DNA from 3 places in the Telluria sp. BA11 genome. Region 3 is predicted to be linked to each of the others. Evidence: predicted binding sites of a transcription regulator. Region 3 holds the regulator's gene; each other region holds the start of a gene.

Region 1 (9,633 bases), 2.5 Mb from region 3:
GGCGACCGAATATGGCACGATGAAGGCCAACGATGGCCAGACGCTGCACTATTCGATCATCAAGCCGGCCAATTTTGACGCGACCAAGCGGTATCCGGTGTTCCTGTTCACCTACGGCGGCCCGCACTCGCAGCGCGTGACCCGCGCCTGGGGCAATTATTTTGACCAATACATGGCGCAGCAGGGTTTCGTCGTGTTCCGCCTCGATAACCGTGGCTCGGGCCGCCGCGAGCGCGCCTTTACCGACGTGCTGTACAACAATCTTGGCAAGCACGAAGTCGAAGACCAGGTGACCGGCATCGACTGGCTGGCCAAACAGAGCTTTGTCGATCCAAAGCGCATCGGCGTGTTCGGCTGGAGCTATGGCGGTTTCATGACGCTGCGTCTGCTGTCGGCCGCATCGGACAAGATCGCGATGGGCGTGTCGGTGGCGCCGGTGACCGACTGGTCGCTGTATGACACCCATTACACCGAACAGTTCGTCGGCGCGACCCCGAAGGGCGATCCGGAAGCGTACAAGCGCAGCGGCGTGTTTGCGCACCTGGATGGGATGAAGTCGCCGCTGTTGCTGGTGCACGGCATGGCCGATGACAATGTGCTGTTCTCGAACACGACGCTCTTGATCGATGAACTGGTCAAGCGCAATGTGCAGTTCGACCTGATGACGTATCCGGGCGCCAAGCATGGCATCTCGGGACGCACCAACCAGCGTCATGTCTACGGCTTGATTGAATCGTACTTCAAGCGTCATCTGGGCGAGACGCCGGCAAAATAAGGCTGTTGCACCAGACGTAAAAAAGCCGCATCGGAAACGATGCGGCTTTTTCTTCGCCCATTCACCTGCCGCTGTGCGCGGCTGGTGAGGGAGTCCGTTTTATGGACGTGGACGTGGACGGTTTGCGTCGTCAGCTGCGTCTTCTGCTGCTTCGCGCACGTCGCCAGCGGCGTTCTGGACCTTGCCTTCAACCTGGTTTGCCAGGCCTTTAGCCTGCTGTTCCTTGCTGTCCACCAGTTTGCCGGCGCCTTCTTGGATTTTGCCGCCAACTTCTTTCAGTTTGCCTTCGACTTGGTCTTTATTCATGGTGATCTCCTTTGGTTGGCATGGCCGGTTGGCGATGCGATGAGTACAGATTAACGGAATGTTTCCAGCTCTTCTGTTAGCGCACGCACTTAGTACAACAATCGAACGATGCGCCATCTTGCCGTTAAGAATGCTATCGTTTTACCAACATCAGCTATAACTACACCAGTTGTACAAAGGCAGTTGTAACTACATCAGTTTAAATAACAATTTTCATTGCGCAATCAGATACCACCATGAATCCCCACACGCCACCATCCTCCGACGCTCCAGCGCCTGAGACTCCCCTCACCCAGCGCAAACTCGCGCGCCGCGTCACGCTCGTCAACGGTATCGGCGTCCTGTTCATCCTTGGCCTGGCAGCGGTCGTGCTCGCTGCCGACGCCTTGCTGCTGATCTTTGCCTGCATCCTGTTTTCGATCCTGCTCTACAAACTGAGCGCATTGCTGCATCAGCGCACGGGCATCAAGCGCAATATCGCCCTGGTCATCGTCGTGTTGCTGCTCACTGCCGTCTTCGGTCTCGGCGGGTGGGCCATGGCGCCGCAGATCTCCGAGCAGTCGGGTCAGCTGGCCAAGGAAATCCCCGCAGCCGTCGAGCGCCTGCAAGCGGAAGTCGCGCAGCATCCTATCCTCAAGCGCGTCGTGGCCGAGCTGCCGCCACCGGAAGACATCGTCAAGCAGATGGGTTCGCTTGTGCCGAATGCCGGCCTGTTCTTCAGTGGCGTCATCGGCGCGCTGGGCAATATTGTCATTATCATTTTCGTGGGGATTTATTTTGCCGCTTCACCCGGCGTGTATACGGGTGGTTTCATCCGCCTCGTGCCGCAACAGAAGCGGGGCCGCGCACGTGAAGTCATGCAAGAGATGGGCGACAACCTGTCGAGCTGGCTATTGGGCAAGGCAGTGTCGATGCTGATCGTCGGCGTCACCACCGCCATCGGCCTGAGCCTGCTCGGCGTGCCACTGGCGCTGATCCTGGGCGTGATTGCGGGCCTGCTCGACTTCATCCCCTACCTGGGTCCGATCATGGCGGGCATTCCGGCCGTGTTGCTGGCGCTGTCGATCAGCCCTGACCTGGCCCTGTACGCGCTGCTGCTGTTCGCAGCAATCAATATGCTCGAAGGTTATGTGTTGCAGCCGATGATCGAGGCGAAAGCCATCGAGTTGCCGCCGGCACTCGTAATCGTGATGCAGCTGATCTTCGGCACGCTGTTCGGCTTCGCCGGTGTTGCGCTGGCTACGCCACTGGCAGCTGTGATGTCCGTGCTGGTGAAGATGCTGTATATCGAAGATATACTGGGCGACAGACCCGGGGACAGACCCGCCAGAGAGTCCTGATAAAAGCAAAGCCGCGCAATGCGCGGCTTTGTTGTTGATGCCGAATGAATCAGCGGAGATGCATCAGCGATTGCCTTTTGCAATATCCTTGACATCGCCAACTTTCTTCTGCGCTTTCCCTTCAGCCTGGTTTGACAGGCCTTCGCTCTGCTGCTGGCGACTGCCGACGGCTTCGCCAACCTTCTGCTGCACCTTGCCGGCGACTTCCTTGGTCTTGCCCTTGACTTGATCCTTGTTCATTGCAATCTCCTTGCCCGTGACGTGGATGAGGCTTCACACTAGGAGTAACTTCCGGTCAGTTCTGTACGGCGCTTAACAAACAGGCTTGCGCCAGACACTCGCCAGCCACGGTTGTTGGTCGCGCGGTAAACCAGGTGGCCGGTAATAGTGATGCAGCGCCACGAAGCCAGCCGCGAGCATGAAGCGATGCCAGCTGTCGTAGTCATGGTAGGTGCCATAGCGCTCGCCGTTCCAGCCTTCCTGATTTTCGCCACGTGGGTTCGACGTGAACAGCACCCCGCCCGGCTTGAGCGTGCCGAACAATTGATCGAGCGTGTGCGGCAATGCCGCGCTGGGGACGTGAAACAGCACCGCATTGGCAAAAATGCCGTCGAACAGCGCGGGCGGCAAATCCAGGTGTAAAAAATCTTGCTGCCATACCTCGCAACCACTGTATTCCCGGGCCATGGCGACAAACCGTTCGCTGCCGTCCACGCCGATGGCGCGATGGCCGAGGCCGCTGAAGGTCTTGAGGTCACGCCCGGGCCCGCAGCCCAGATCAAGGATCGTATGCGGCGCTGACGTTGTGATCGCACCCAGCAAGGCATCAATGTTTTGACTTACGTCATGGTCAATCGTGCCGGCAAAGAAATCCTCGGCATGCTCGTTGTAGTGTTGGAGAGTACTGCGGGAGATGTCGTCATGGTTCATGCGCATAGTATGCCAGCGGGGACGCTGCTTGCGGCATGCGCACCCATGCAAAATGCATCGAAAATATTTTCCAGACTACCCTAAAGTTCCCATTAGCCAGGCCGTAAATGATTCAGACAACCGGCAATCCGGCCTGAGAAACCATGCTTTGGTAACCCTATGAACGCAGACGATGTCCTTGCGATTTACGAAAACCTGACTGGCCTGACGGGCCAGATGACGCACGCCGCCAAGGCCCGCGACTGGCAAGAGTTTGCACAATTGAATCTGGAAGCCCGGGCTCAGGCAGCGCCAGCAACAGCCGGCCTGCCAGCACTGACGGGCGAAAAGCGTCTCAGCAAGGTCGACCTGCTGAAACAGTTGATGGCCAATGACCGCGCCATCCGTGACGTCACCGATCCGTGGGATGCGCAAGTCGATCGCGCCCTGCATCCACACTGATCCGCCGTCGAATCGTCGATCAAGGCACCTTCGGGTGCTTTTTTTATGGCACAGGCAATAAAAAAGCGCCCGGTGGGCGCTTTGGAGGCCACCGGGCTTGAAGCCGGGTGACGAATTCGGTGAGAGGACGAACCCCAGCTATCTGCTGGCGTCGCCTCGTGCCGGTTGCTGCCGGCGTCCGTTGCCACTGTAGGCAAGCGAACTGCTTCCAGACACAGGCGTTTCCTCAACGGTCGTCTGCTTGTCGCGCCACCTATCGTTGGTGACTGCGCCAGACCCTGTGCTGTCTGTGACCTTGTCGATCACGAGGCAATTATAGCGCAAAATCAAAGTTGTGTAGACATTTCATTGTGCGACTCGTCCAGCTGTGGTTCGACCGGCGCCGGCGTCTTCGTTTTGCGCGCGAAACGCTGCCGCAGACGCGCCATCAGCGAAGCGCGCGGCATGGGCTGGATCATCGGCGCTGCCCGCTTGCGGCGGCGCAGGATGAACAGCGCGCCACCCACCAGCGCCAGGACGGCAACCACTGCCCCGGCGATCCAGCCCCACGGCGTGGAGGCGTCCGGTTCCGGCGCAGGCCGCTTGCGGGATGGCCGTGGCGCGGCCCGCGGCGCGACCTTGTCCTGGACGACGGCGGACGGGCTGGCGCCCAGCGCCACCTGCAGCACACGCACCTTGTCTTCCAGCGTGCCAATCTGCTCGCGCAACTGGGCATTCTTGACATCGAGCGCGGCGCACACGGTTGCGCTGTCGACCGAGGATGCCGGCGCGCAGGTCGCGGCAGAGGCAGGTGCAGGCAGAGCAACTGGCACTGGCAGCGGCTTGGACAATGGCGTCAGTGCTTGCGTGGCTGCAGGCGGTTCGGGCGCCGGCGCCACCTTCTCCGCGACGACCGGCACCGTCGGCATGACCGGGCGTGGTGGCTTTGGCGGCTTCGGTGGCCTTGGCTTGACCGCCATCGGCTTGGACCCAGCAACGGGCGCAGCAGAAAGGTCCGCCACGACCGGCGCCGGCGCCTTCGCGGGCATGGGCACCGGCGCCGGAACCGGTAATGGAACCGGAACCGGTAGTGGAACCGCTGGCGCGGGCGGATTCGGATTCGGCGCAATGAAAAGCGTCACGAGACGCACGTCGCGCGTCCCGCCATCGGCCAGATCAAGGTACAAATGCAGGCGGCTTGATTCGACGGGCGCCGACGACGTTACGCGCAGGAACTGACGGCCATCGCGCTGGCTCACACGCATGGCCAGCGTCGACAGCACGGCCGGCATGCCGATGTTCGCGCCCCGGTACACGTCCGGGTGCGCCAGGCGTGCCTGGACTGGGGTCGCGGGAGACGCCAGCGCAGTCAGCTCGAGTTCCAGCGCCAGCGGCTGGCCGATATACGAACTGATGCGCGGTTCGCCGAGCTCGGCTGCGCCGACGCCACAGGAAAGCAAAGCACACGTGATGAATACAGGGAGGCGGCTGGCCATAGCAACTAACAAAAGTGAAGCCCAAGCGTCATTAACGGACATTGGGATAAACTCTTTAATCCCAGCCTCTTGCATATCAGGACATGTCCATGGAAAACAGGATTGAGAAAGACAGCTTTGGTCCGATCGAAGTGCCACAAAACAATTTGTGGGGTGCGCAGACGCAGCGCTCGCTTCACCACTTCCACATCTCGACCGAACGCATGGCGCCCGAACTGGTCGCCGCGCTCGCCCAGGTCAAGCGCGCCGCGGCCGCTGTCAACCGCTCGCTGGGCAAGCTGCCAGCCGACAAGGCCGACGCCATCATCCGCGCGGCCGACGAAGTGCTCGACGGGCGCCACCCTGGCGAATTCCCGCTGGCCGTGTGGCAGACCGGCTCGGGCACGCAAAGCAATATGAACATGAACGAGGTGCTGGCCAACCGCGGCTCCGAGTTGCTCGGCGGCGAGCGCGGCGAAGCACGCCTGCTGCACCCGAACGACCACGTCAACATGGGCCAGTCGTCCAACGACATCTTCCCCACCGCAATGCACGTGGCTGCTGCCTGGGCACTGGCCAAGGAAGTCCTGCCTGCCCTGGCGCAATTGCGCGGCACGCTGCTGCGCAAGTCGCGCGATTTCGAGCCGATCGTCAAGATCGGCCGCACCCACCTGCAGGATGCGACGCCGCTGACGCTCGGCCAGGAATTTTCCGGCTACGTGGCCCAGCTCGAATTTGCCGAAAGCGCGCTCAAGTCCACCTTGTCCGGCCTGCTGCAACTGGCGGCCGGCGGCACCGCCGTGGGCACGGGCCTGAATGCCCATCCCGATTTCGCACCGCGCATCGCGGCCGAACTCGGTTCGCGCACCGGGCTGTCGTTCAAGTCGGCACCGAACAAATTCATGGCGCTGGCGGGGCATGACGCGATGGTCTCCGCCCATGGCGCGTTCAAGCTGTTGGCCACGGCGCTGATGAAAATCGCCAACGACATCCGCTGGATGGCGTCCGGCCCGCGCTCGGGCTTGGGCGAAATCACCATCCCCGAAAATGAACCGGGCAGCTCGATCATGCCGGGCAAGGTCAACCCGACCCAGTGCGAAGCATTGACGATGCTTTGCTGCCAGGTGTTCGGCAACGATGTCGCGATCACCGTCGGCGGCTCGCAGGGCAACTTCGAGCTCAATGTGTTCAAGCCGATGATTGCCCATAACTTCCTGCAAAGTGCGCGCCTGCTGGCCGACGGCATGCGCTCGTTCGACACGCACTGCGCCCAGGGCATCGAGCCGAACCTGGTCCGGATCGGCGAACTGATGGAAAAATCGCTGATGCTGGTGACGGCACTGGCCCCGCACATCGGGTATGATCGCGCCGCGCAGATTGCCAAGACCGCATCGAAGGAAGGCCTGACCCTGCGCCAGGCCGCCCTGCAAAGCGGTTTTGTCGATGATCAGCAGTTTGACCAGTGGATCGTGCCGATTGACATGACGCGGCCCGATCCGGTCGAATAAACACCCAGTACCCGGGCGGCCGCATGCCCATCAGGCCGCCCTTTTCACACCCGAGGAAAACATGCAAAAAATCGAATTCGAGTTGACATCGGAATTTGTCGAAGTCAACCAGCTGCTCAAGCTGGCCGGGCTGGTCGACAGCGGCGGCGCTGGCAAGAACCTGGTCGCCAGTGGCGTGGTGAAGGTCGACGGCAAGCAGGAACTACGCAAGACGGCCAAGATCCGTACCGGCCAGGTCGTTACGCTAGGCGACGTCGAAATCACCGTTCAATAAAAAATAGACAGAAAGACAGCTTCTTATGTTTGCGGCCTAACAAACAGAACAGGGCTTCCTTGTTTATATTTTAAGACGTCAATCAACGGCTTATAGGTGAAAGCGATGGAAACCCCTGAAACCCGCGCACAGTCGCAAGAGCAACTGATCGGTGACCTGCGTCTCGTGATCGAGAACGCGGAAGAACTGCTCAAGAACACGGATCAATACTCGAGCGAGTTGTACCAGAACGCCCGGACCAAGCTGTCCCTGGCGCTGGAAGCGGCGAATGAAGAACTGTCGCGTTTCGAGGATGCCCAGCTCGAACGCATGATGGCCGCCACGCGCCTGGCCAACGAGCAGTTCGCGGACCGCTCGGGCGAATCGCGCATCCTGCGCGCGTTTCACTGAGCTATACACTAAGCTATAACAAAAAAACCCGGCATCGCGCCGGGTTGCTTACGCCTTCGTGTTGATCGAATTGCCCAGATGCGCCGGCAGGTTCTGCGGCTGCGGGAGCGAGGCGATCATCTGGGCTGCCGACGAGGCTTCGATGTCCATCGCGCGCTTGAGCATCGTCATGCCCACTTCCTGACGGATACCGGTTTCCGCCATGCTGGTCGACAGTTTGGCAATATTCGTGACGTCCATATATTCCTCCAGAATGAGACTCGTCAGTCTTTAACGACGCCGCCAGGCAGAACTTGAGGGTTGGCGCCCGCCCATTTACCCACCCAGGCCAGCACCGCGCCGATGTCGTTCAGGTCGAGCCAGGCCACGCCGGCGCGCAGCGTCGCGGGACGGGCCACGTCCGACACCACCGCCACGATCGTCGCATCGTCGATGTACAAGGCCGGCTTGTCCAGCGCCGGGCGATGCACTTCCAGCTTCGGCAGCGACTCCCACTTGTAGCCTTCCACCAGCGTCAGGTCGGCGGGCGACAGGCGCGCCAGCAACTCGGCCAGCGGCGGCTCAGGGGCGGCGCGCAGCTCACGCATGATGGCGATCCGGTACGGCGAGGCGATCATCACCTCGGCCGCCCCGGCCAGGCGCAGGCGCGCACTGTCCTTGCGCGGCGGCTCGAGCTCGATATCGTGGTGGCTGTGCTTGACGATATTGACGCGCAGGCCGGCGCCGGACAGGCCGGCGACGAGATGTTCGAGCAGCGTCGTCTTGCCACTGCCCGACCAGCCGACCACCGCCAGCACGGGGCCGGACGCGCGTTGATCCGACAACTCAGTATGCGGCACGGTAACGGGTTCCACGGTAATTCATCACGGCGGCCTTCGGCGTGAGCCGCTCGAGCACGAGACCAGGGGCGACTTCCTCGCCTTCGCGGCGCAGCATCTTGTCGACCAGCAGCAGGCTCTCGCCGGGCGTTGGCGAATAGATGTAGCCGCCAAAGGCCACCTTCGGGATTTCACGCTGGAGTGTGTCCGGCAGTTGCTGCAGCGTGCGCAGCTGGTCGTCGCCGACTGGTTGCGGAGCCACGGTGACAGGTGCTGGTGCGGTCTCGCGCTGCTGCGGTGACGGCTGCGGTGACGGTGACGCCGTCGACACGGCCGGCGCCGGTGCGGGCTTCGCACGTAACGGCCGGGCTTCGGCTACCGGTGGGGGTGCAGGTGCAGGCTGAACAACCGGGGCGGGTGCGGGTATCACAGCAGCGGGCGGTGCAGGCATCGCTACCGGCGCGGTAGCCGGCGCGGTAGCCGGCGCGGTAGCCGGCGCGGTAGCCGGCGCGGTAGCCGGCGCGGTAGCCGGCGCGGTAGCCGGCACAGTCGCGGGCGCAGTCGCCGCCAAGACTGCAGGCGGCGTCACGGCTGCCAGCCGCACTGGCTGTTCGCCCGCAAAGCGCGGCCACAGCAGCGCCACGGCTGCTGCGACCACGACGACGCCCACGCCAAGCGCCAGGTAGCGCCGTTGCACGCCCTGCCCTGCACGCGGCCCGGCGTACGACGGCGCCGGTGCGTGGATGGTCGGGGCGTTGCCCAGCTGGCGTTCGGCTTGCGCCTTCTTGAGTGCTTCGAGAATGTACGACATATCAGCTTCCCGTCCCGCCAGCGGCCAGCAAACGGGGCTCCGCCACGTTCGACAGCTGGTTCAGACGCATATAAGTACGTGGTCCGACCACGCCATCGGCCTTCAGGTCTTGCGCGGCCTGGAAGGCGCGCAGCCATTCCTTGGTGCGGGCGTCGAGCGGCGCATCGAGCGCCGGCGCCGTGGCGCTGTGCAGGCCTGCAAGTCGTTGGGCGATCCAGTCGACGTCCGGCCCGCGGTCGCCCTGGGCGACGACATCGCGAAACGCCGCAGGCATGCGCCAGAAGGTGGTGAATTCACCCCCGAAGCGTGCGACAAAGGCCGCAATGTCGACGCGCTCGCGCCGGTCGCCCTGCGCCAGCGTGACGCTGCGCTCGTCCATCCCGACCAGCACCGCATGGCCGGTGCGCGATCCGTCGTGCAGCGTGACCACGGCCGGCCGGTCGAGCAGGCGCAGCTCGTACACGCCGCCCCGCCCCGCATGGCAGCGCAGATTGGCACGCAGCGCGGCCTCGCAGATGGCCTTTGGATCGGCGCCGGCCAGGTTGGCAAATGACGGCCCCCACAGCGCCGCCAGGGCCCCCAGCGC
Region 2 (9,633 bases), 2.5 Mb from region 3:
CTCGCGGTCCTGGATCAGGCGCAGCACGAGCGCCATGACGACCACGCTGCTGCCGGCCGCATACAACAGGCTGTGCTGCACGCTGTCGAGCGTCGCGACCTGGCCCCAGACCGCGGCGCCCGTCGCACTCGCGCCCATCAGGGCCATCTGGTAGATCGACATCCCGCGCGCCCGCACCCAGTCGGGCAGGGCCATCTGCATCGATACGCTCAGCGAATTGGCCGACACGATGAAGGCCATCCCCGACAGCCACATCGCGCTAGGGAAACGCTGATCAATTGACGATTTTGGCGTCTCCGAGGTTTTTTGGCGACGCGGTCGCGCTCCAGCTGCGATCTCGTTTTTTAGAGATCACTACAGCCTGTTTTTATGCGTTATAGCGGTATTCCTTGCGCCTTTTGGCGCTCAGGACGCAACTCGGGTTTCAGTGACCCTAAATCGTCGCCCAGCCAGCACTAAATTGGCGAAGCCAAACAATGTAAACAGTTGCGCAGTGTTCTTCGCCAGGCCGCGGTAGCGCGTCTTTCGATGACGGAACAGGTTCTTGATGACATGGAACGGATGCTCGACTTTCGCGCGCACGCTGGCCTTCAGATGCTCCAGTTTTTCCGTCATGCGGCCCAGTTTGTTTTTGGGCAGCGCCTTGCGTTTGGAGCGCTTCATGGCGACATGCCAGGTCACCGCTTTGCCAACATTTTCCGGGCGCTTCTCCACGCCCTGATAGCCGGCGTCGCCGATCGCAGCGGTCTCGTCTCCATGCAAAAGCGCATGTGCTTGCGTCACGTCGGAGACATTGCCAGCCGTGCCCACGACGGTGTGCACCAAGCCAGACGCAGCATCAACGCCGATGTGCGCTTTCATCCCGAAGTGCCAGTCATTGCCCTTCTTCGATTGGTGCATCTCCGGATCACGCTTGCCATCCTTGTTCTTCGTCGACGGTGGCGCGGCGATCAGCGTGGCGTCAACAATGGTCCCCTCGCGCATCATCAAACCCTTTTCGGCGAGGTGTCGGTTGATCGTATCGAAGATCTGGCGCGTCAGATCTTTTGCTTCGAGCAGGTGACGAAACTTGAGCAGCGTCGTCGCGTCTGGCGCCGACTCGCGGCCCAGATCGATGCCGACGAAAGCGCGAATGGACTGGCTGTCGTAGATCGCATCTTCAATGCCCTCGTCCGACAAACCGAAGCATTGTTGGGCCACATACATCCGCAGCATTCGCGCCAGCCCGATCGGTGGACGGCCAGCGCCTTCGACCTTCGGATAGAACGGCTCGACCAGTTTGTGCAGCTTGCTCCACGGTGTCACGCTATCGATCTCAGCGAGAAAAAGGTCGCGCCGCGTGAGCTTTTTCTTGGCGGCGTATTCGAGGTCGGAGAAGCTCTTTTGCATGATCGATGGCGGGCGAGGAACGTAGCGTCATTGTCTCAGGTTGTGGCACCGGCGGGAACCGGAGCGGCCGAATTAATCAGCGTCTCCCTAGAGGTCAGCACCACGTTCGTGCTGACGGCTGCTACTGCGATCATCGCCGCCGACAGCACGGTGCTGGCCATGACGAGCGTATCGCGGCTGAACGCCTGGCGCATGCGCGGCAGGAAGAACACGGCGCTGATCGCGCCGCCGCCCATGCAGGCCAGCAGCAGCGTAAACACCCCGGCGCCGCCGCCACCCTGCGCGCGCGCGACCAGCGGCAGCAGCGCCATCAGCGCGGTGGAGTGAAAGAACGACGCCGCCACCCGCGCCAGCACGGCCTTGACGCGGTTGGAATGGCGGGCAAACTGCAGGCCGACGCGCATCGCGCCGCCGATCCGCTCGCGCCCCAGCGGACTTGGCACGTGCGTGCGGCGCCAGCGCATGATCACGAAGCCCGAAATCACCGACAACACGGCATTCAGCACGAATACATATGCGCTGCCCAGGCTGGCGATGATGGCGCCGGCCGCCAGAGGCCCGGCAATGCGCGACGCGTTCATCGCCACGCCATTCAAGGCCAGCGCCGCCGGCAGCTGCGCGCGCGGCACGAGTTCGGGCACGATCGCCGAGAACACGGGCCAGCGCATGGCCAGGCCAATGCCGTTGGCGAACGTGAGCGCCAGCAGCACGGGCGGCGTGATGGCGTCGGCCAGGATCACCGCGCACAGGATCGTGGCCACGACGGCGACCCAGAATTGCGTGATGATGAAATAGCGCCGCCGGTCGAGGATGTCGGCCAGCGCGCCGCTGGGCAAGCCGAGCAAAAACACGGGCAGCATCGACGCGGTCTGCACCAGCGCGACCCAGATCGGCGCGGTCGTCAGCGACGTCATCATCCAGGCGGCGGCCACGTCGTTCATCCACATGCAGGTGTTGGCGATCAGCCAGGTCAGCCACAGCATGCGGAATACGGGGGCGCGCATCGGCCCGAACGCCGACGGCGGCGGCGCGGCGTCGTTGGCCGAGGGCGCCGGGGCTGGGGTCTGGGATCTGGTCATGCCGGTGAGCTCACCGGCAGCGGCGCGGCTGGCCGCGTGCATCTGCAGCGTGTCATTGAAAAGGCGAATACGTGAAGACAAGCGCCATTGTAGTCGGGGCAGCGCCCGGGGCGGCGCGCTGCTCAGCCTGCTGGATCAACTTCAGCTGCGCGCCCGCTGCGCTGGCAGCAGCAGCGCCAGTTCGGCCACGGCGCGAAACACGGCCGGCGTCAGCGCTTGTGCCGCCTCTTCGGCATTGGCGATCATCGCGTGGCTGCGTCCGGGGGGCAGGGCGTCGCGAAAGCCCCAGCGCAGCACCGTCAGGCCGGCGCGCTTCAGCACGGTTTCGAGTTCGGGCTGCAGCCAGCGCAAGCGCGTGAGCGCGCTCGCATCGGGCGCGCAGACCTCGATCACCAGGCCCTGCGGCGTCGGTTCGACCTGGATCACGACGGCGCTGCCATCGGCCAGTTCGAGTTCGAGGCGCAGCGCAGCGCGCGCACGGCGGCGGCGGCCGGGAGGCTTGTCGGCCTCGTCGGCCAGCACGGCCAGGTGCTGCGGCTTGTCGCCGGCGCCATGGACCGTGAAGCGCCAGGCATCCTGGTGCGTTGCGAGCAGCTGGGGCTGGTGCACGACCTGGCCCTGTTGCCCGGCAGCGAGCATGGCCGGCGACAAATGCCCGCCCATGTCGGCCAGCGCGCGGCTGGTCAACTGGCTGCCATGGTTACGCACCTGGCTGCGCCAGGCGCGCGCCAGGCCGGCGCCGTCCTGCTGCTGATAGGCGAGCTGGCGCGCCATCAGCACCTGGTCCGGCCGCATGGCGGCGCCATCGCTGTCGGCGGCCGCACCCGGCTGGCCGGTGGCCTGGGTCTCCGGCGCCAGTCGCGCTGAAAACGGCAGCGGCAGCGCATCGGCGCCGCCGGCCAGCACGGCGGCCGGGGCCACCACGGCGCCGACCTGCAGTGGCGCGAGGGTTGGCGGGGGCAGCGCGGCAACGGGGAACATCTGGGCCATTGGAATGCCTGTCAAAAATGAAAAAAGGCCAACCGCGTGGCTGGCCTTTGAACTCTACCCGGGGTGAGGCCCGGGCATGCGGCCATTATTGCAGCAGCGACATGACCATCGACGACATGCTGTTCGACTGCTTGAGCATGGCGGTGCCGGCTTGCAGCAGCATCTGGCTCGACGTCATGTTGGCGCTTTCGGTCGCGAAGTCGACGTCCATGATCAGGCCGGTAGCTTGCTTGGTGTTGGTGCTGATGTTCGACAGGTTGTTGTTGACGTGTTCCAGGCGGTTGGCGGCGGCGCCCAGGCTCGAACGGACTTTGTTGACCGATGCCAGTGCGGTGGTCAGGTCGGTGATCGCAGTGCTCGCATCAGCGGCGGTGCTGATTTCCGTGCCTGCGGCGCCGGCAGCGTACGACGCGGTGGCAGCGCTCACGTCGGTAGCAATGGCAGTCACGTCCGTGGCCATCGTGATGTTCATGACTTCGTTTGCATCAGCGCCGATCTGGAATTTCATGGCGGCGCCGATGGTACCGCCGACGATCAGCGTTTCGCCGCCGAACTTGGTGTTTTTCAGCACGTTGCCGAGTTCGGTACCCAGTGCGTCGTATTCCGATTGCATCGACTCCTTGTCAGCGATGCTCGACGACGTATCGGCAGCCTGGGTTGCCAGATCCTTCATGCGGATCAGCATGTTCGACACTTCATCCAGCGCGCCTTCCGCAGTTTGCAGCATGGCGGTCGAGTTCTGGGTGTTACGCATGGCAACGGCCATACCCGAGGTCTGCGCTTTCAGGCGCGAAGCGATCTGCAGGCCGGCAGCGTCATCCATTGCCGAGTTGATGCGGTAGCCGGTCGACAGACGGGTCATCGAGGTCGACAGATTGCTCTGGGTCTTCGAGATGGCGTTTTGTGCGGACAGGGCAGCGTTGTTGGTGTGCAGGCTCAGCATGATGGACTCCGAAAATGTAGGGGAAGAATTCTGTATGTCGAGTGCGTCACTCGCTCTCATGAGTACAAGGCGACACATTTCCGTACGGCATTAAATTCTTTATCGAATTTGTTGAAATAAATTTTTCAGTCGGTATTCAAGCCTGCGCTGACCGTCTCACCTTGTCGTACGTCGAAGCAATAGCAAGCCCTCGATAATGCGAATGAGGATGATAATGATTCTCATCTCTGTTAGAATCCCGGTTTTTCGCACCTTACGATCGCCAAACCATGACCCAACACGCCAATGCTCCTCTGCGCCCACCCGTCGAATCGATCCTGTCGCGCCTGATCAGGAGTGCTCTCGTTGGCGCTGTCGCCTCGGCGCCGATGCTGGTGCTGCCGTTTGCCGCCAATGCGCAGGAGGCAGGGCCCGCGGTGGAGAAGGTGATCATCACCGGTGCGAAAGTACAGGCCGATCCGGCCTACGCTGGCGGCCAGATCGGACGCAGCGGCGGCCTGGGCATTCTGGGCGAGGCGGACATCATGAAGACGCCGTTCGCTACAACCAACTATACGTCGCAGATCCTCGAAGACCAGCAGGTACGCACGCTGGCCGACGTCGTCGTCAATGAAGCGTCGGTGCGCGTGATGACGTCGACCGGCGGTTTCAGCGAAGACTTCCAGATCCGGGGCTTCAATGTCACCAGCGGCGACGTCGGCCTGAACGGCCTGTACGGCCTGTCGTCGTCGAACCGCATGCCGGCTGCCATCATGGAGCGCGTCGAAGTGCTCAAGGGCCCTGGCACGCTGATGTATGGCATCAGCCCGAACGGCAGCGTTGGCGGCAATATCAATATCGTGACCAAGCGCGCTGGCGACCAGCCACTGACGCGCGTGACGGCCACCTATGAAAGCCAGGCGCTGTTTGGCACCCATGTCGACGTCGGCCGCCGCTTTGGCGACAACGGCGCCTGGGGCGTGCGCGTCAATGGCGTGATCCGCGGCGGCGACACCAATATCGACGACGGCAAGCAGGATTTCGGCCTGGCCGCGATCGCGCTCGACTACCGCTCGCCGAAACTGCGCTGGACCCTGGACAGCTACGGCCAGCAAGAAAAGACCGACAACTTCCGCGCGCAGAACAGCTTCCGGCCCGACATCGCGTCGATCCCGGCGCCGCCGTCGGGCCACCGCGCCGTGTACCGCGGCGCCGACCTCGAGTTCCGCGATGCGACGATCGCGTCGCGCCTCGAGTACGATGTGTCGAAGCAGTTGATGGTCTACGCGACGGCCGGCTACCACTACGGTGCCAGCGAACAGGACTTCCCGACGGCGCGCGCACTGAATGCGGTCGACGCTGCCGGCAACTTCCGCCTGACCAACACCTGGTACGACGCCTATGGGCGCAGCAAGACCGGCGAAGTCGGCGCCCGCCTGAGCCTGGACACGGCCGGCATCAAGCACTTCATCACCGCCTCGGTCTCGCGCCTGGACAGTGAAGCGGGAAGCTTCTACCTGTCGGCCCCGGCCAGCTCGTCGCAGCTGTCGAACATCTACAACCCGGTGGCGATCACGCCGATGACGGGCAACCGTCTGGCGCCGACCAAGACGTCGGAAACCGAGCTGTCGAGCGTCTCGCTGACCGACACGCTGACGTTCCTGGACGGCCGCGTGCTGTTCACCGGCGGCTTGCGCAAGCAAAAGGTAGCGGCTGACAACGTGGCGCCAAGCGGCGCTGTGACAAGCTCATACAGCGAAAGCGCCGTGTCGCCGCTGGCTGGCCTGGTTGTCATGCCGATGGAAAACGTGTCGCTGTACGCCAACTTCACGTCAGGCCTGACCCGCGGCAGCACCGCCCCGGCGACGGCCGCGAACGCCGGTGAAGTCTTCGCCCCGTTCAAGTCCAAGCAATACGAAGTGGGCACGAAAGTCGATACCGGCCGCGTACTGCTCGGCGCCGCCGTGTTCCAGATCGACCGTCCTAACGCCATCACCGATCCGCTGACGACGGTCTACAGCCTGGACGGCACGCAGCGCAACCGCGGCCTGGAATTGTCGGCGGTCGGCGAAGCCGCACCGGGCCTGCGCCTGATGACGAGCGCCACGTTCTACAACGCCAAGCAGCAGCGCACAGCCGGAGGCATCAACGAAGGCAAGAAAGCCACGGGGGTGCCGAAGAACGCGTTCAACGCCGGCGTCGATTGGGACTTGCCATGGATTAGCGGCCTGAGCCTGAATGCCCGCGCGATCCACACGGCGGAGCTGGCGCAGAATGTCACCAATACCGTGTATATCTCGTCGTGGACGCGTTTTGATCTCGGCGCGCGTTATCGTACCGAGCTGATGGGCAAGCCGGTCGTGCTGCGCGCCAGTGTTGAGAACGCTGCCAACAAGCGCTACTGGCTGTCGAGCAGCACGCTGGCTACCGTTGGTACGGCAGCGGCGCCGCGCACGGTGCTGGTATCGGCGCAGGTCGATTTCTAAGTCATACTGCGACGTCAGCTGGGACCTGCCTGCACGGTGACTGCAGGCAGGTCCTGCGTTTTTTTTGGCAGCGCCAGCGCGCGCTACTAGATTCGGAACAAAAATTTGCTCCTGGTGTTGTTTTGCGGTAACTGAATCACGTGCATTCTGTTGCTCTAAGGTATAGTTCTTCACATATTCTGCGAACATGTGATGAAACTTATAACCTTTGAAATCAGCGATCGTTCCCTTGCGATCACTACCGTGAAAAAAGCGGGAGAGCAGTGGGACTGCGTAATATCGGCTTCCAGCCATGCCGGTGACGGCGCGATGTCAGCCATCGTCCAGAAACAGGTCAAATTTGACGGCGCGTATTGTGCCGATCTGGTGCTGGAGAAGGCGGTGGATTTCAGTGGCGCTTTCCTGCAACTGATGATGTAAAAAGCCTCGCTCGCTCGCTAGCGGCGTCGGTATGGCACGACGTCCAGATTTATATTCCTAGTGCACCCGTCTCCCGACTGGTCAGATGCTGATCCACGGTTCGATTGTAGCCGTACTTCTTTCGGCGGACGAACTTCCACCACCTCCTCCTGATCCGCAGTGTTGCGTAACAACCCTATCGTGTGTCGAGGAGGGCGGGTAGATGCACACAAGCATGAATCGCAGTGACATCAACTTAATACTGTGGGTAGCCTGAGTGTGGCCCTGGTGATGGATTAGATATAGGAACTTGCTTTCTTTTATAGCAGCCTGATCCTCTGTAGCAGTTTCGTAGCAACGTACACCGCGTGTGGGAAACCCTTGGTAATTTTTTTAGGTCTTGAAAGCAATAATAACAGGAGTTTGTCTACCATATGTTACTATCGAGACATCAAAATAAACTTTCGAAAATGGAGATGACCAATGGCTGTAAGGGTAACTATCGAAAATCTTAAGTCGATTAAAAGTTTGATTTTTGACGTGCCGATGCACGGAGCATTCGTCCTGACTGGCGCTAATGGATGCGGAAAGACATCGCTGCTCACGGCGCTTCACCGAATGGGTATGGCAAATGCGTTTCAAACTGGTCTTCCAGGTGCGAAAAAATTTAATGGAATCGATGGGTTGGAGGCTGCGAGACTGGTTTATGAAATAAATGGGAAAAGCGTATCATACCGCTACAACAATACGCGATGGTCTGCGACTCCAAAATCTCACAGCTCTTTAGTCTTCGATGGTTTTAGCGATGTCCTTTTTCTTAAGGCAGATTCGTCTAGAGTAGAGCCTACACCAAATGAATTGGTCGGTGCCAGAAAACTCGCGGCGGATCCTTTGCTAAAAAAATTTCTAAATGACGTTTTTGACACAGAAAAATTTGAAAAGTTATTAAAAATAAATTTGCCGGGTAAAAATACAGTTGCGCATTTGATAGAAATGGAAGGCGGACCGGGAAAAAAGAAAAATTTCTACTCAGAGAAAGCATTTAGTCTTGGTGAATTGTGCGTTATGCGTTTGGCACAAAAACTGCTATCTGTAAAAAATGGTGCTTTATATATTGTCGATGAGTTCGAGATGGCTCTTCATCCTGCTGCCCAGGTACGACTGTTCAAAGAAATTGAGACGCTGGCGAAAAGCAGAAACTGCACGATTTTGGTGTCGACCCATTCGTCCAGTCTTATCAAGAGCGTAAAGCGCGAAAACATAATATATCTCGAAAATATTGATGGCATTGTCTCTGTACACAGAAATGTTTATCCCACCTATGCACTTCAGTATATAGCAATGGATGAAGAGAACGTTCCAGACAAAATGATCTTCGTCGAGGATACGTCGGCGCAATTTTGTATAGATGCGATGTGGAAAATGCATGTTAAGGGTCATGCTAATCCTCATCTCCTACCAACAGTGCATTCTGTTGTAATTGGCGGATATAAAGAGGTGCTTAGGTTTTTAGATCGGAGTTCATCTTTCATACCGAATATTACCCGGCGAATGGCGGCACTTGATCTTGATGCAGAACCTATTTGCATGCCGCCCATAGCTATTGCAGGGCAGCCTTTGCCAGACCTGACGGTTCCGCAGGAGCTATATCGAAAACTGAAAAGCGATGTTGTCTTTTTGCCTTGGACTCCTGAGGTTGGATTTTGTGATCTACTTCACGCAAATCTGAGTACGGCGCTGCCTGCACTTAAGGCTTTTACTGGCGTTATGAGCTTAAAAATTACAAATGTTGAGGCAAACGACCACATTGGACTGAGTCCTTCGGACGCACGTAAGAAATGCAAGCAGACTGTCGATGGAATAGCATCGAGGATTGCATCGAAGAAAGCATGCACAACCGACAGAGCTAGAGAGGAGTTGTTTGCTTTTTTAGTTGAGGAATTCACAAAAACGGATAAACAGTCAATGGCTGCCCTTTCCGGAAAGTTATTTTCTTAATCTATAATGTTCGTCAGTTCTGAGCTACCGTTTGCATAGAAAAGGAACCAGCGCATTCACATTGCATTCTATTACTAGTTGTAGTTTCTCAGTGAATCGAAATAGAGGGTAACATCGCGGATATCGGCCATGGTTTCATCCTCTGTGTTCGGAATCGGAAAATATGGACTGGACGCTTGCTATAGGAGGTCTTCATAGACATGCCGATCGCACTACAGTCCTTTTTTCAGGTTTTCGCCGGGTTTTTTTTAACAGTCAGCAATATAAATTCGGCGTTCTTTGTAAATTTTGCTTTTCAACTGTGCATGGGGGATGTGAGGGCAGCCAAGCAGGTAGGTGGTGTTCTGGTGCTGGTCACAGCAGCAGTAGA
Region 3 (9,633 bases):
CATCTTGCCGTTCACGCGCAGCAGGCGTCCGTCCGGGCCCAGCAGCACGATGCCAACCGCCGCCTGGCTGAAGGTCAGGCGGAAGAACTCCTCGCTCTCCTGCAGGCGCAGGCGCGCCTTGCGGCGGAAGGTGATGTCCTGGCCGATCAGCAACAGCATGCAGCCGCCGGCCTGCTCGGTGCGGCGGATGTTGAATTCGAGGTGGCGCACGCCGTCCGCGTGGCCTTCGAGCGAGACGAGCACGTGGTCTTGCGGCATGCCGGTGTCCAGTGCAGCGCTGACGCGCGCGGCCAGGCCGGCGTCGGGCAGCCAGCGCGCGAGTGGATGGCCGGCGCTGGCCGATTCTTCCGGTGCGTCGATCAGCTCGGCCATCATGCGGTTCATCGAGCGTACGCAGCGCTCGGCGTCGATGACCAGCAAACCTGCCGGCATGCCGTCTATCACTTGCTCGAGGTAGTTGCGGTTGTGGCCGAGCAGCGCGTGGGCGTCACGCAGCGCATGCGCCTCGCTGGTGTCCCAGGCGAGTTGGCCGGTTGTGGCGCCCAGGTTGGTTGCCGCAAAAGCTTGCGGTGCGGAAGTCTCATTTGGCTGGATCATCATGGGAGGCACCTGTAGCTATGCAACGTAATCGAGTGTTATTTTTTGTTGGATACGATTGTTGCATAATAGCAAACTAAGCCTGTTCAGGCGACGGTTGTCGCTCCTCTGTTGTTATTTCGTGTGAGATTTTTGTGTAGCAGAAGACACGATTCAAGCTCGCCATCGCCCGGTGCTGCAGCGGCTCAATGTGGGCAGAAAAAATAAGGTGAGAGTTATCCGGTCCAACCCAACCGGAGTCCACCATGCATTCAGGTTTTCTGCTGTCGCGCGCCGCTGGCGCACTCGCCGTTGTGTGCAGTGCTGGCGCGGCGCATGCCCAGGTCAACGTCACGCTGAGCCCGGCGCAACCGGCGGTTGGTCGCGGCGACAACGTCCTGGTGAGCGTCACGCTGACCAATACCTCGTACACGGTCCAGCACCTGCTGCGCTGGCGCACGCCGCAGCAGGGCCTGGAGGCGCCGCTGTTCGAGGTGCAGCGCGACGGTCAGCCGGTGCGCTACCTGGGCCGCCGCATCAAGCGCGCCGCGCCGGGGCCGGCTGATTACCTGCAACTGGCCCCGGGCGCGGCGCTCACGCACACGGTCGAGCTCTCGCGGTTCTACGAGATGACCATTACCGGTAACTACACGATCCGCTATCGCAGTCCGGCCATGCCGTCGCCGGGCACGACCGTCGGCGCGGTGGTGGGCGAGCTGGCCTCCAACCCCGTCACGATCTGGATCGACGGCCGCCTGCCGCGTGGCAGCAGGACGACGATCCTGCCGGAGGCAGCCGCCCCTGCCACGGGTTTTGCCAATTGCAGCAATGCGCAGCAGGAGCACCTGGTGACGGCGATCGACGCCGGGCGCGCAATGGCGGCCGACAGCCAGGCCTACCTGACCTCGGGCACGCCATATGGCGCGCGCTATGCGATGTGGTTCGGGGCGCAGGACGCCGCGCGCGGCGCGAAGGTCACGGCCAATGTCACGGCGATCAAGGAAGCGTTCGAGAGCAAGCCCCTCAAGATCAACTGCGATTGCGACGAGCCGTATTTTGCCTACGTGTATCCCGCGCGGCCGTACACGGTCTGGGTGTGCAAGGCGTTCTGGGCCGCAGCGGCGACAGGGACCGATTCGCGCGGCGGCACGCTGCTGCACGAACTGAGCCACTTCGACGTGGTGGCGGCGACCGACGACCACGTGTACGGCCAGGCTGCGGCAGCGGACATGGCGCGCAGCGCGCCGCAGCGGGCAATCAACAACGCCGATTCGTATGAGTATTTCGGCGAGAACACGCCGCGGCAGGCGACTGCGGCTCAGGCTGCCGGGGAGTGATCGACCATGACACGGCTCCCGACCACCCTTGCCGCCGCCAAATTCGCCCAACACCCCGGCTTCGACCGCCCCGAAAGCACGCTGCTCGACGACTACAAGCGCTGGGCCAATACGCCCCCGAAAGACTGGAAACCCACCCCCTGGTTCCCGGTCCCCTGGAACCGCAACCCGCTTGCCGCCTTCAACGACCTGCCCTCGATGGGCTTCATCCACTGCCCCGTGTTAGTCAAGTTCGAGGATAACGAAGGCAAGCCGGTCAAGCGCCGCGACGCCCGTCAAAAGCTGCAGGAAGCCGGCTGGCAGCAGGCGCTGCAAACACTGCCCGAAGCGCAGCGCGCTGCAGGCCCGGCGCGCATCATCGCCGCGTTCAACCACGACACCGAACAGAAGATCGCGCTGGCAGGCATCGTGTTCATCAGCCCGCCCAGCAAGGAACGGCGCGAGGCGCAAGGCGCGAACATCTTCAAGCACATCGTCCAGCCGTCGATCGACCCGGACAACTACAAGCCACCGACCGTGGCCTCGGTACTGGGCGCAGACGCCATCCCCGAACACGACACCGCATCCGACTGAAGTACCGTCAGAAGAAAGGCTCAATCATGCGCAATATCATCAGGCTCGGCGACGCCACGTCGCATGGCGGCAAGGTCCTTAGCGTCAGCGCGCGGCATGTGAAGGTGGGCGGTATTCCCGTGGCGTGCGTGGGCGACACTTGCAGTTGCCCCATCAAAGGTCACAATGGCTGCAAGATCGTCAGCGGCTCGGCGCATCATAAAATCGACGGCAAGCTGATTGCCTTCGATGGCGACAAGACGAGTTGTGGCGCGACGCTGATCGCCAGCGCCACCAATTGCAAAGCGCCTTGAATCAGCGCGCGGCCATCCTGACCGTGTGCGAGAACTTGACCGGCAGCGCCGGGCTGCTCTTGATGCCGCCCGCGTCGAGCTTGCGCAAATCGGTCACCCATGGGCCGGCGTAGCGGATCTCGTAACTGTGCTGGCCAGGCTTGAACGCATAGGCCTGCGTGATGTCGAGCGTGTTCAGATAGGTCGTCTGCGGCTTGACCTCGAGATAATCAGCAGCGTTCAGCGGGCCGCGCTTGACCATGCGACCCGTGTAAGCGACCGTGTCCGTCAGTGAACTCAGCGCAAAACGGGGGGCGCTCAGATCGTCGCCCAGCGCGATCTCGCGCGGGATCCATATCGGTACGTCGCCCCGGTTCTCGATCAGCACCCGCACCTTGACCTTGCCGGCCCCGGTTTCCACTTCGAGCCGATGCTGGACGTTCACCTTGGCCTCCACGGCCTTGACCACGCCAACCAGGCCGACCAGCGACAGCACCATTGCCAGCTTGGCCGCCGGCGAGCTTCGTTTGACATGCATTGCGACTCCTCGAGGATTCACGGCAGGCGTCACCCGCGCGACGCTGCCTGTCGATTATGCCATGATTCCATCAATACATTCACGGAAGTATGTTACCGCCGGTCTCGGGCAGTGCTGCCAGGATCATCACCGCCACGCGCCGGTTGCGCGCCTTGCCGGCCTCGTCGGTGTTGGGCGCCACCGGGCGCGTCGCGGCAAAGCCGATCGCCGACAGGCGCACCTCGGGCACGCCGTTGGCGGCGAACAGCCGCACCACGCTGCTCGCGCGCGCGGTCGACAGTTCCCAGTTCGATGGATACAGTGGATTGGCGATCGGCAGGTCGTCGGTGTGGCCTTCGACCTCGATGCGGTGCGTGTCGTTCCTGAGCAGGCCAGCCACCTGCGCGAGGATTTCCTGGCCTTCGCCGTCCAGCACTGCTTCGCCCTGCGGGAACAGCACACTGGCGTTGATCTCGACGCTGATGCCGCGCGCGTTCTGGATCACCCGCACCTGCCCCGACTTCACCAGCGGCAGCAAGGTCGCCGACAGTTCGCGCGCCATCACGCCCATCTTTTCCTGCTCGCGTCGCGCTGCTTCGTTGCGGCGGCGGTTGATGATGTGCGACAGCGGCAGCACCGGTTCGACATTGGTGTTGACCTGGGTGGCTGCGCCGCGGCCGCCGAACGCATCGCCGAGCGCCTCGGACAGCACCTGGTACTTGCCCTCGTTGACGATGGAGATGGCGTACATGACGACGAAAAACGCGAACAGCAGCGTGATCAGGTCGGCGTATGAAATCAGCCAGCGTTCGTGGTTTTCGGTGGGGACATCGTCGTCGTAGCGCTTGCGTGCCATGGCGCTGGCCTAGTGGTGCGTGAGCAGGCTGGCGACGCGCTCGTCGACGACGCGGCCGTGGTCACCGCTGGCCAGGTCGGAGAACACTTCGGCCAGGATCTCGTACTGCGACACCTTGTCGCTGACGATGGCCTTGAGCTTGTTGCCGACCGGGTAGAAGAACAGGTTGGCCATGCCCACGCCGTACACGGTCGACACGAACGCGACCGCGATGCCCGAGCCCAGACGGGCCGGATCGGACAGGTTTTCCATCACGTGGATCAGGCCCAGCACGGCGCCCAGGATGCCGATCGTGGGCGAATAGCCGGCGGCCGATTCCCAGATACGCGCCGCCTGGCGCTGGGCGAATTCGTAGCCGTTGATTTCGTGTTCGAGCAGGCTGCGCACCTTCTCCGGCGCGATGCCGTCGACCACCAGGCGCAAGCCTTTGGCGACGAACGGGTCGGCCTTGCTCATGAATTGTTCGAGCGACAGCAAGCCATCGCGGCGCGCCGTCAGGCTCCATAGCGCGATTTCGCGCGACAGTTTCTGGCGGCCGTTTTTTGGTGGCACGAACACCCAGCGCAGCATGGTGATGCCGCGCAAGAAGGTGCGTGTCTCGCTTTGCAGCAGCACGGCGCCGAAGGTACCGACCACCACGATGGCAAATGCGGCAGGCTGGATCAACGACGAGAACTTGCCGCCGTCGAGGGTGTAACCGAGAAAGATGCCGGCGATTGCCAGCACCAGGCCGATTACGCTGGCCCAGTCCATAATTGCTCCCGTAAGGTAGTGCGCAAACGTGCGACGGCCTGGGTGTGCAGCTGCGACACCCGCGATTCACTCACGCCCATCACGGCGCCGATTTCCTTCAGGTTCAGTTCTTCTTCGTAATACAAGCCCATCAGAAGTTTTTCGCGCGGCGGCAGCTTGTCGATCGCGTCGATGACGGCCTGGCGAAAATCGGTTTCCATCAGGCTGCGCAGCGGATCGGCATCGTCCACCGCATAACGGTCGAGGAAATTGTCGCTGCCTTCGTCGGCATGAAAGTCCTCGTAGTACAGCAGCTGGTGGCCGCCCGAGTCGGCCAGCATGTCCTGGTACTCGTCGAGCGAGATCTTGAGCGACGCGGCCACTTCGGATTCGCTCGGCGGGCGGCCCAGGCGCTGCTGCAGCGACTGCATTGCACCCTCGACCTTGCGCATGTTCTGGCGCGTGCTGCGCGGCATCCAGTCGCTCGAACGCAGCTCGTCGAGCATCGCGCCGCGGATGCGCAGCACGGCATAGGTCTCGAACTGGGCGCCGTGGTCGTCTTCGTAGCGGTTGATCGCGTCGAGCAAACCAATCATGCCGGCCTGGATCAGGTCATCGACCTCCACCGAAGGCGGCAGCTTCGCCTTCATGTGGTGGGCAAGACGCTTTACCAACGGCATATGCTCCGTCAGCAAAGAATTCTTGTCCGCTTTCCCTTTGACCGTATACATGCTGGCGTATGTCTTTTTCTTTATATGTCGATGGCGACTGTGTCAGGAACCGATGGACGCGCTGCCCTGGCGGCCGAACTGCGGCAGTGCAGGCAGTGCGAACTTGCCGGCCAGCTGGCGGAACGCAACCGATGCGCCGGCCAGCGGGAAGGCATCGACCACGGCCCGGCCCAGACGCGCGGCGCGGTGCAGGTATTCGTCGGCCGGCACGGCGCCCATGAAACTGAGCTTGACGGCCAGATAACGTGTTGCTGCCAATGACATATTATCGTATACCACCTTGGCCTCCCCCTCAGTCGCGCCGGTCACCAGGATGCCGAATGGCCGGCGGCCCAGTTCCTGCGTCAGGCGCTTGATGAGCGAGTAGGCATTGGTGATCGAGGCCGCGCTGGTCGACACCTGGATCACGATCTCCGAACTGGACATCAACGGCACCGGAAACTCACCGTCCGGACCCAGTTCGCCATCGACGATCACGATGCCCGCTTGCGTGGCCAGCACGTCGAAGGTCTTGCTCAGACGGCGCACGTCGTCGGCCGATTCGGGCGTGCCCATGGGCACCACCGAGAAGCCTTGCGGGGCCGGATGGATCACCTGGTTCAGCGCGCTTTCCTGGCGCGCGACCTGCAGCAGCGAGGCGCCGCGGTTCAGGCCCAGGCGGCGGGCGACGCCGTACTCGACGTTGCAGGCGTCGACGATCAGCACTTCGTTGCCGGCCTGGGCCAGCGAGGCGCCCAGGTTCACCAGCATCGCGCCCTTGTCGTCTTCCGGCGTGGCCGACAGAAACGTGACCACGCGCGGACGCGGGCCTTGCAGCATGCGGCGCAGGCCTTCGGCCTGGTCGAAGTCAAAACTAGCCATGCGACACCTCGCGGCGGTTGGCTTGCGCGGTGGCTGCCATCAGCATCGGCAGGTCGGCGTCCGCCGGGGCGGTGCCACGGTTGCGGAACGCGCGGTCGATCAGCATCGCGCTGTCGGCCACATGCAGGTCTTCCGGCACGCGCTGGCCGTTCGAGACGTAATGCAGTTTGAGCTTCTGGCGGATCACGATGTCGAGCACGCCACCGGTCGAGGCAGCCTCGTCCATCTTGGTCATGATCGCGCCGTGCAGGCCGCTGCCCTGGTAGGCGCGCACGACTTCGTTCAGCGTCTCGTTGGTCGACGTCGAATTCAGGCACAGCAGGCGTTTGACTTCGGCGCCCGAGCCCGACAGCATCGCGACCTGCTCGGCCACCATGTGGTCGCGCTGCGACATGCCGATGGTGTCGATCAGCACAGTGTGCTTGTTGCGCAGTTCTTTCAGGGCGATGCGCAGGTCGGCCTCGTCCTTCACCGAGTGCACCATGACGCCGAGGATCTTGCCGTAGATGCGCAGTTGTTCGTGACCGCCGATACGGTAAGCATCGGTGGTGATCAGGGCCAGCTTGTCCGGGCCGTGGCGCATCACGCAGCGCGCGGCCAGCTTGGCCGTCGTGGTGGTCTTGCCCACGCCGGTCGGGCCGACCAGTGCGAACACGCCACCTTCGGACAACATCGCATCTTCGTTGCCGATGGTCGCCAGGTTACGTGCCAGCACGGTCTTCACCCAGCGCATCGCTTGCGCCGCGTCGTTCATGGCCGGCATTTTTTCGATGATGTAGCGTGCCAGCGTGGCCGAGAAACCGGCAGCGAGCATTTCACGCAGCACGGTGGCCTTGTGCGGCTCGCGCTGGGCGGTCGAGCCCCACGACAGTTCGGCCAGCTGGGTTTCCATCAGGCCGCGCATGGCACGGATCTCGCTCATCATGTTGCTGACTTCCGAGGTCGCCGATTCCTTGGCCTGGGTGATGGCGGCGCTCATCATGGCGGTCATCGCGGCCATGTCGATCGTTGGTTCAGGTGCGGGGGCGCGGCGTTCGGCGTAGGTCGACACCGGCTCGGCCGGCGCCAGCGGCGCCATCGGTGCCACGGGCGCGACGTAGGCAGGCGCGACCGGCGCGTTCATGACCGGACCGGCATCCTGGTAGCGGCGTGCCGGGGTGGCGCGCGGTGCGGCTGGTGCGAGTTCGTCGAAGTGCTGCAGCTGCGGTTTTGGCTGCGCCATCTCGGAGTCGGCGACAGGCGCGGACAGCGACGCGACATCGTCGTTGTCGAGTGCCAGGATTTCGACGGCGCCATCGACCGGACGGTTGGACAGGATGACGGCATCCGGGCCCAGGGCTTCGCGCACCTTGCGCAAGGCATCCCGGGAAGTTGCCGCTGTAAATTTCTTCACTTTCATCGTGGTTCTCCGCACTTCAATCTATGTTCTGCATGACGGGCACATGCCCATCGATAGGAATCATTATTGTCGATGCCGTGCGGAAACGATCAACCGAGAAGGATGGGGAAAAGGGCCTATTTCCCCGCAACCAGAAAAAATGATACCGGTTTATTGGAATCAGACAGGATTGGTGCAGACGCCGCCCCGGTTTGCGCTGGCGCAAACAGGTGGCGTCCGGGTGCCGATCTTGCGAATGCCGGCCAGGTCGAATCATGACTGGCACGGCTGGCGTGCCGCAAACGTTCATCAGGAGAACCCCATGGCACGCTCGATCCGGCTGATCTACCGCAATGTACAGGGCCGTGTACGCCGCAATTTCAACTGGCCCGGCCTCACCGAAAGCTCGGCCGTCCTCATCACGGCCGCAGAGTGGGCACCGGTCCTCGACCCGTTCGATTCACCGCCCGGCCGTCCTCACCTGGGCGAGGCCAATGTGTATGTCACCAATATCGGGCCTCACGATCCCGAAGGCGGTCCCGGCGGTGTCGAGTTCCATCTGCATGTCGACTGGGACAGTCCGTTGCATATTCTTGTCACGATTACCGACCTGGGGCCTATCGAGAAGCAGATCGTGATGGACTAGGGCATCTGGCCCCTGGAGCCTGGCAGCGGCATGGTTGTGGGACGTCAGCGGGTACCTGCATCAGCCACCTATGATCAAAAACTTCTCAACCAGGCTTCGAGGGGTCGCATATGGTCGAATGTACGTTCAAACTCAACGGTAAACCGATGAGCACGTTTGAGATGAACTCTTTAAAATTTCCCGCCTTCTCAGGGCTTGGCGAACATAAAAATCGACGCGAGTTCGCTTGTGCAGCAGGCGTAGGCCCAATTCCGCCGGGGGCCTACTACATCGTGAATCGTCAGTCAGGCGGCAGACTCGGTCCGCTACTTGATTTCATCAAGGACAGGTCCGACTGGTTTGCCCTGTACGCAGCCGACAAGCACATTGACGATGAAGTCTTTTGCAATACCGTGAAACGAGGAAATTTCAGGCTGCATCCAGCGGGTACGCGCGGCATTAGTCAAGGGTGCATTACGCTGACAACCCGGACTGACTTCGACGTGCTGCGACATCAACTCATCGCAGCCGGTCATGTTCTCATTCCAGGCACCTCATTGCACGCTTATGGCCGAGTAACTGTCCAATGAAGAGAGCACTGATACGACTGTCTCTGATCATCTGGATCCTTGCTGGCACTGTTGTGCTCGCTCGTTTTCTGATTATCCATCACGACCTTTTCCCACCGTTCCCGGAAGCGTGGGCAATCTGGCTGATCAACCTGTACGGCTCAAGGGATGGCGAAGAGCTCGCCGATCTTGAAATACTCGTCGCCCTGGGGCTGGCCTTCAGCGCGATTCTGACGGTCACGACGCTTGGCTGGCTGGTGTGGCGTCAAGTCCATCGCCCTGCTCCGGCATGATGAGCACGGGGCAGCGCGTGCGCTGCCCCATCCCTGTTACATCGGCACGCCCACCAGACTTGTCACACGAATCGTCTTGGTCTCGGGCACTTCGGCATGCGACAGCACCTTGAGGGCTGGCACGGCGCGGCGCAAAAAGCGCGAAAGCAGCACGCGCAGTGGCGCCGGCACCAGCAGCACGGGCGACAGGCCCATCTGCTCTTGCTGGTTGGCGGCGTGCGCTGCCTGCTGGGCGATCGTGTCGGCCAGGCCTGGCTCGATCCCGGTACCGTCGCCACCCGCGCCCATCGCCTGCATCAACAGGCGCTCGAGG

The links. The regulator FliA, encoded in region 3, starts transcription of late flagellar genes. The targets are predictions, from matches to a motif close to CTAAAGTTTNNNNNNNNNNNGCCGNTA.
Region 1: the regulator FliA is predicted to act here: its motif matches at 3,432-3,458, upstream of AC1MGT_RS18160 (flagellar protein FliT).
Region 2: the regulator FliA is predicted to act here: its motif matches at 4,502-4,528, upstream of AC1MGT_RS17305 (flagellin N-terminal helical domain-containing protein).

What each region holds. Positions count from the first base shown of each region.
Region 1 covers NZ_CM155275.1:4,127,508-4,137,140, reverse strand. Annotated here, with positions in the region: gene AC1MGT_RS18185 (S9 family peptidase) at 1-775, shown strand, start outside; gene AC1MGT_RS18180 (CsbD family protein) at 875-1,081, opposite strand; gene AC1MGT_RS18175 (AI-2E family transporter) at 1,318-2,421, shown strand; gene AC1MGT_RS18170 (CsbD family protein) at 2,485-2,661, opposite strand; gene AC1MGT_RS18165 (class I SAM-dependent methyltransferase) at 2,734-3,351, opposite strand; gene AC1MGT_RS18160 (flagellar protein FliT) at 3,511-3,792, shown strand; gene AC1MGT_RS18155 (FimV/HubP-related protein) at 4,119-5,231, opposite strand; gene fumC (class II fumarate hydratase) at 5,357-6,754, shown strand; gene AC1MGT_RS18145 (RNA-binding S4 domain-containing protein) at 6,816-7,028, shown strand; gene AC1MGT_RS18140 (DUF883 family protein) at 7,134-7,418, shown strand; gene AC1MGT_RS18135 (putative motility protein) at 7,467-7,658, opposite strand; gene mobB (molybdopterin-guanine dinucleotide biosynthesis protein B) at 7,682-8,242, opposite strand; gene AC1MGT_RS18125 (general secretion pathway protein GspB) at 8,244-9,047, opposite strand; gene AC1MGT_RS18120 (AAA family ATPase) at 9,049-9,633, opposite strand, start outside.
Region 2 covers NZ_CM155275.1:3,929,129-3,938,761, forward strand. Annotated here, with positions in the region: gene AC1MGT_RS17285 (MFS transporter) at 1-255, opposite strand, end outside; gene AC1MGT_RS17290 (IS5 family transposase) at 406-1,389, opposite strand; partial or broken gene AC1MGT_RS17295 (MFS transporter) at 1,485-2,468, opposite strand; gene AC1MGT_RS17300 (hypothetical protein) at 2,610-3,458, opposite strand; gene AC1MGT_RS17305 (flagellin N-terminal helical domain-containing protein) at 3,544-4,401, opposite strand; gene AC1MGT_RS17310 (TonB-dependent receptor) at 4,671-6,866, shown strand; gene AC1MGT_RS17315 (hypothetical protein) at 7,059-7,286, shown strand; gene AC1MGT_RS17320 (ATP-dependent nuclease) at 7,749-9,263, shown strand.
Region 3 covers NZ_CM155275.1:1,439,777-1,449,409, forward strand. Annotated here, with positions in the region: gene AC1MGT_RS06295 (putative bifunctional diguanylate cyclase/phosphodiesterase) at 1-600, opposite strand, end outside; gene AC1MGT_RS06300 (M35 family metallo-endopeptidase) at 843-1,913, shown strand; gene AC1MGT_RS06305 (hypothetical protein) at 1,920-2,486, shown strand; gene AC1MGT_RS06310 (PAAR domain-containing protein) at 2,513-2,779, shown strand; gene AC1MGT_RS06315 (hypothetical protein) at 2,781-3,296, opposite strand; gene motD (flagellar motor protein MotD) at 3,376-4,131, opposite strand; gene AC1MGT_RS06325 (flagellar motor protein) at 4,141-4,884, opposite strand; gene AC1MGT_RS06330 (RNA polymerase sigma factor FliA) at 4,866-5,594, opposite strand; gene AC1MGT_RS06335 (MinD/ParA family ATP-binding protein) at 5,637-6,455, opposite strand; gene flhF (flagellar biosynthesis GTPase FlhF) at 6,448-7,854, opposite strand; gene AC1MGT_RS06345 (hypothetical protein) at 8,156-8,479, shown strand; gene AC1MGT_RS06350 (DUF2778 domain-containing protein) at 8,641-9,048, shown strand; gene AC1MGT_RS06355 (hypothetical protein) at 9,045-9,320, shown strand; gene flhA (flagellar biosynthesis protein FlhA) at 9,357-9,633, opposite strand, start outside.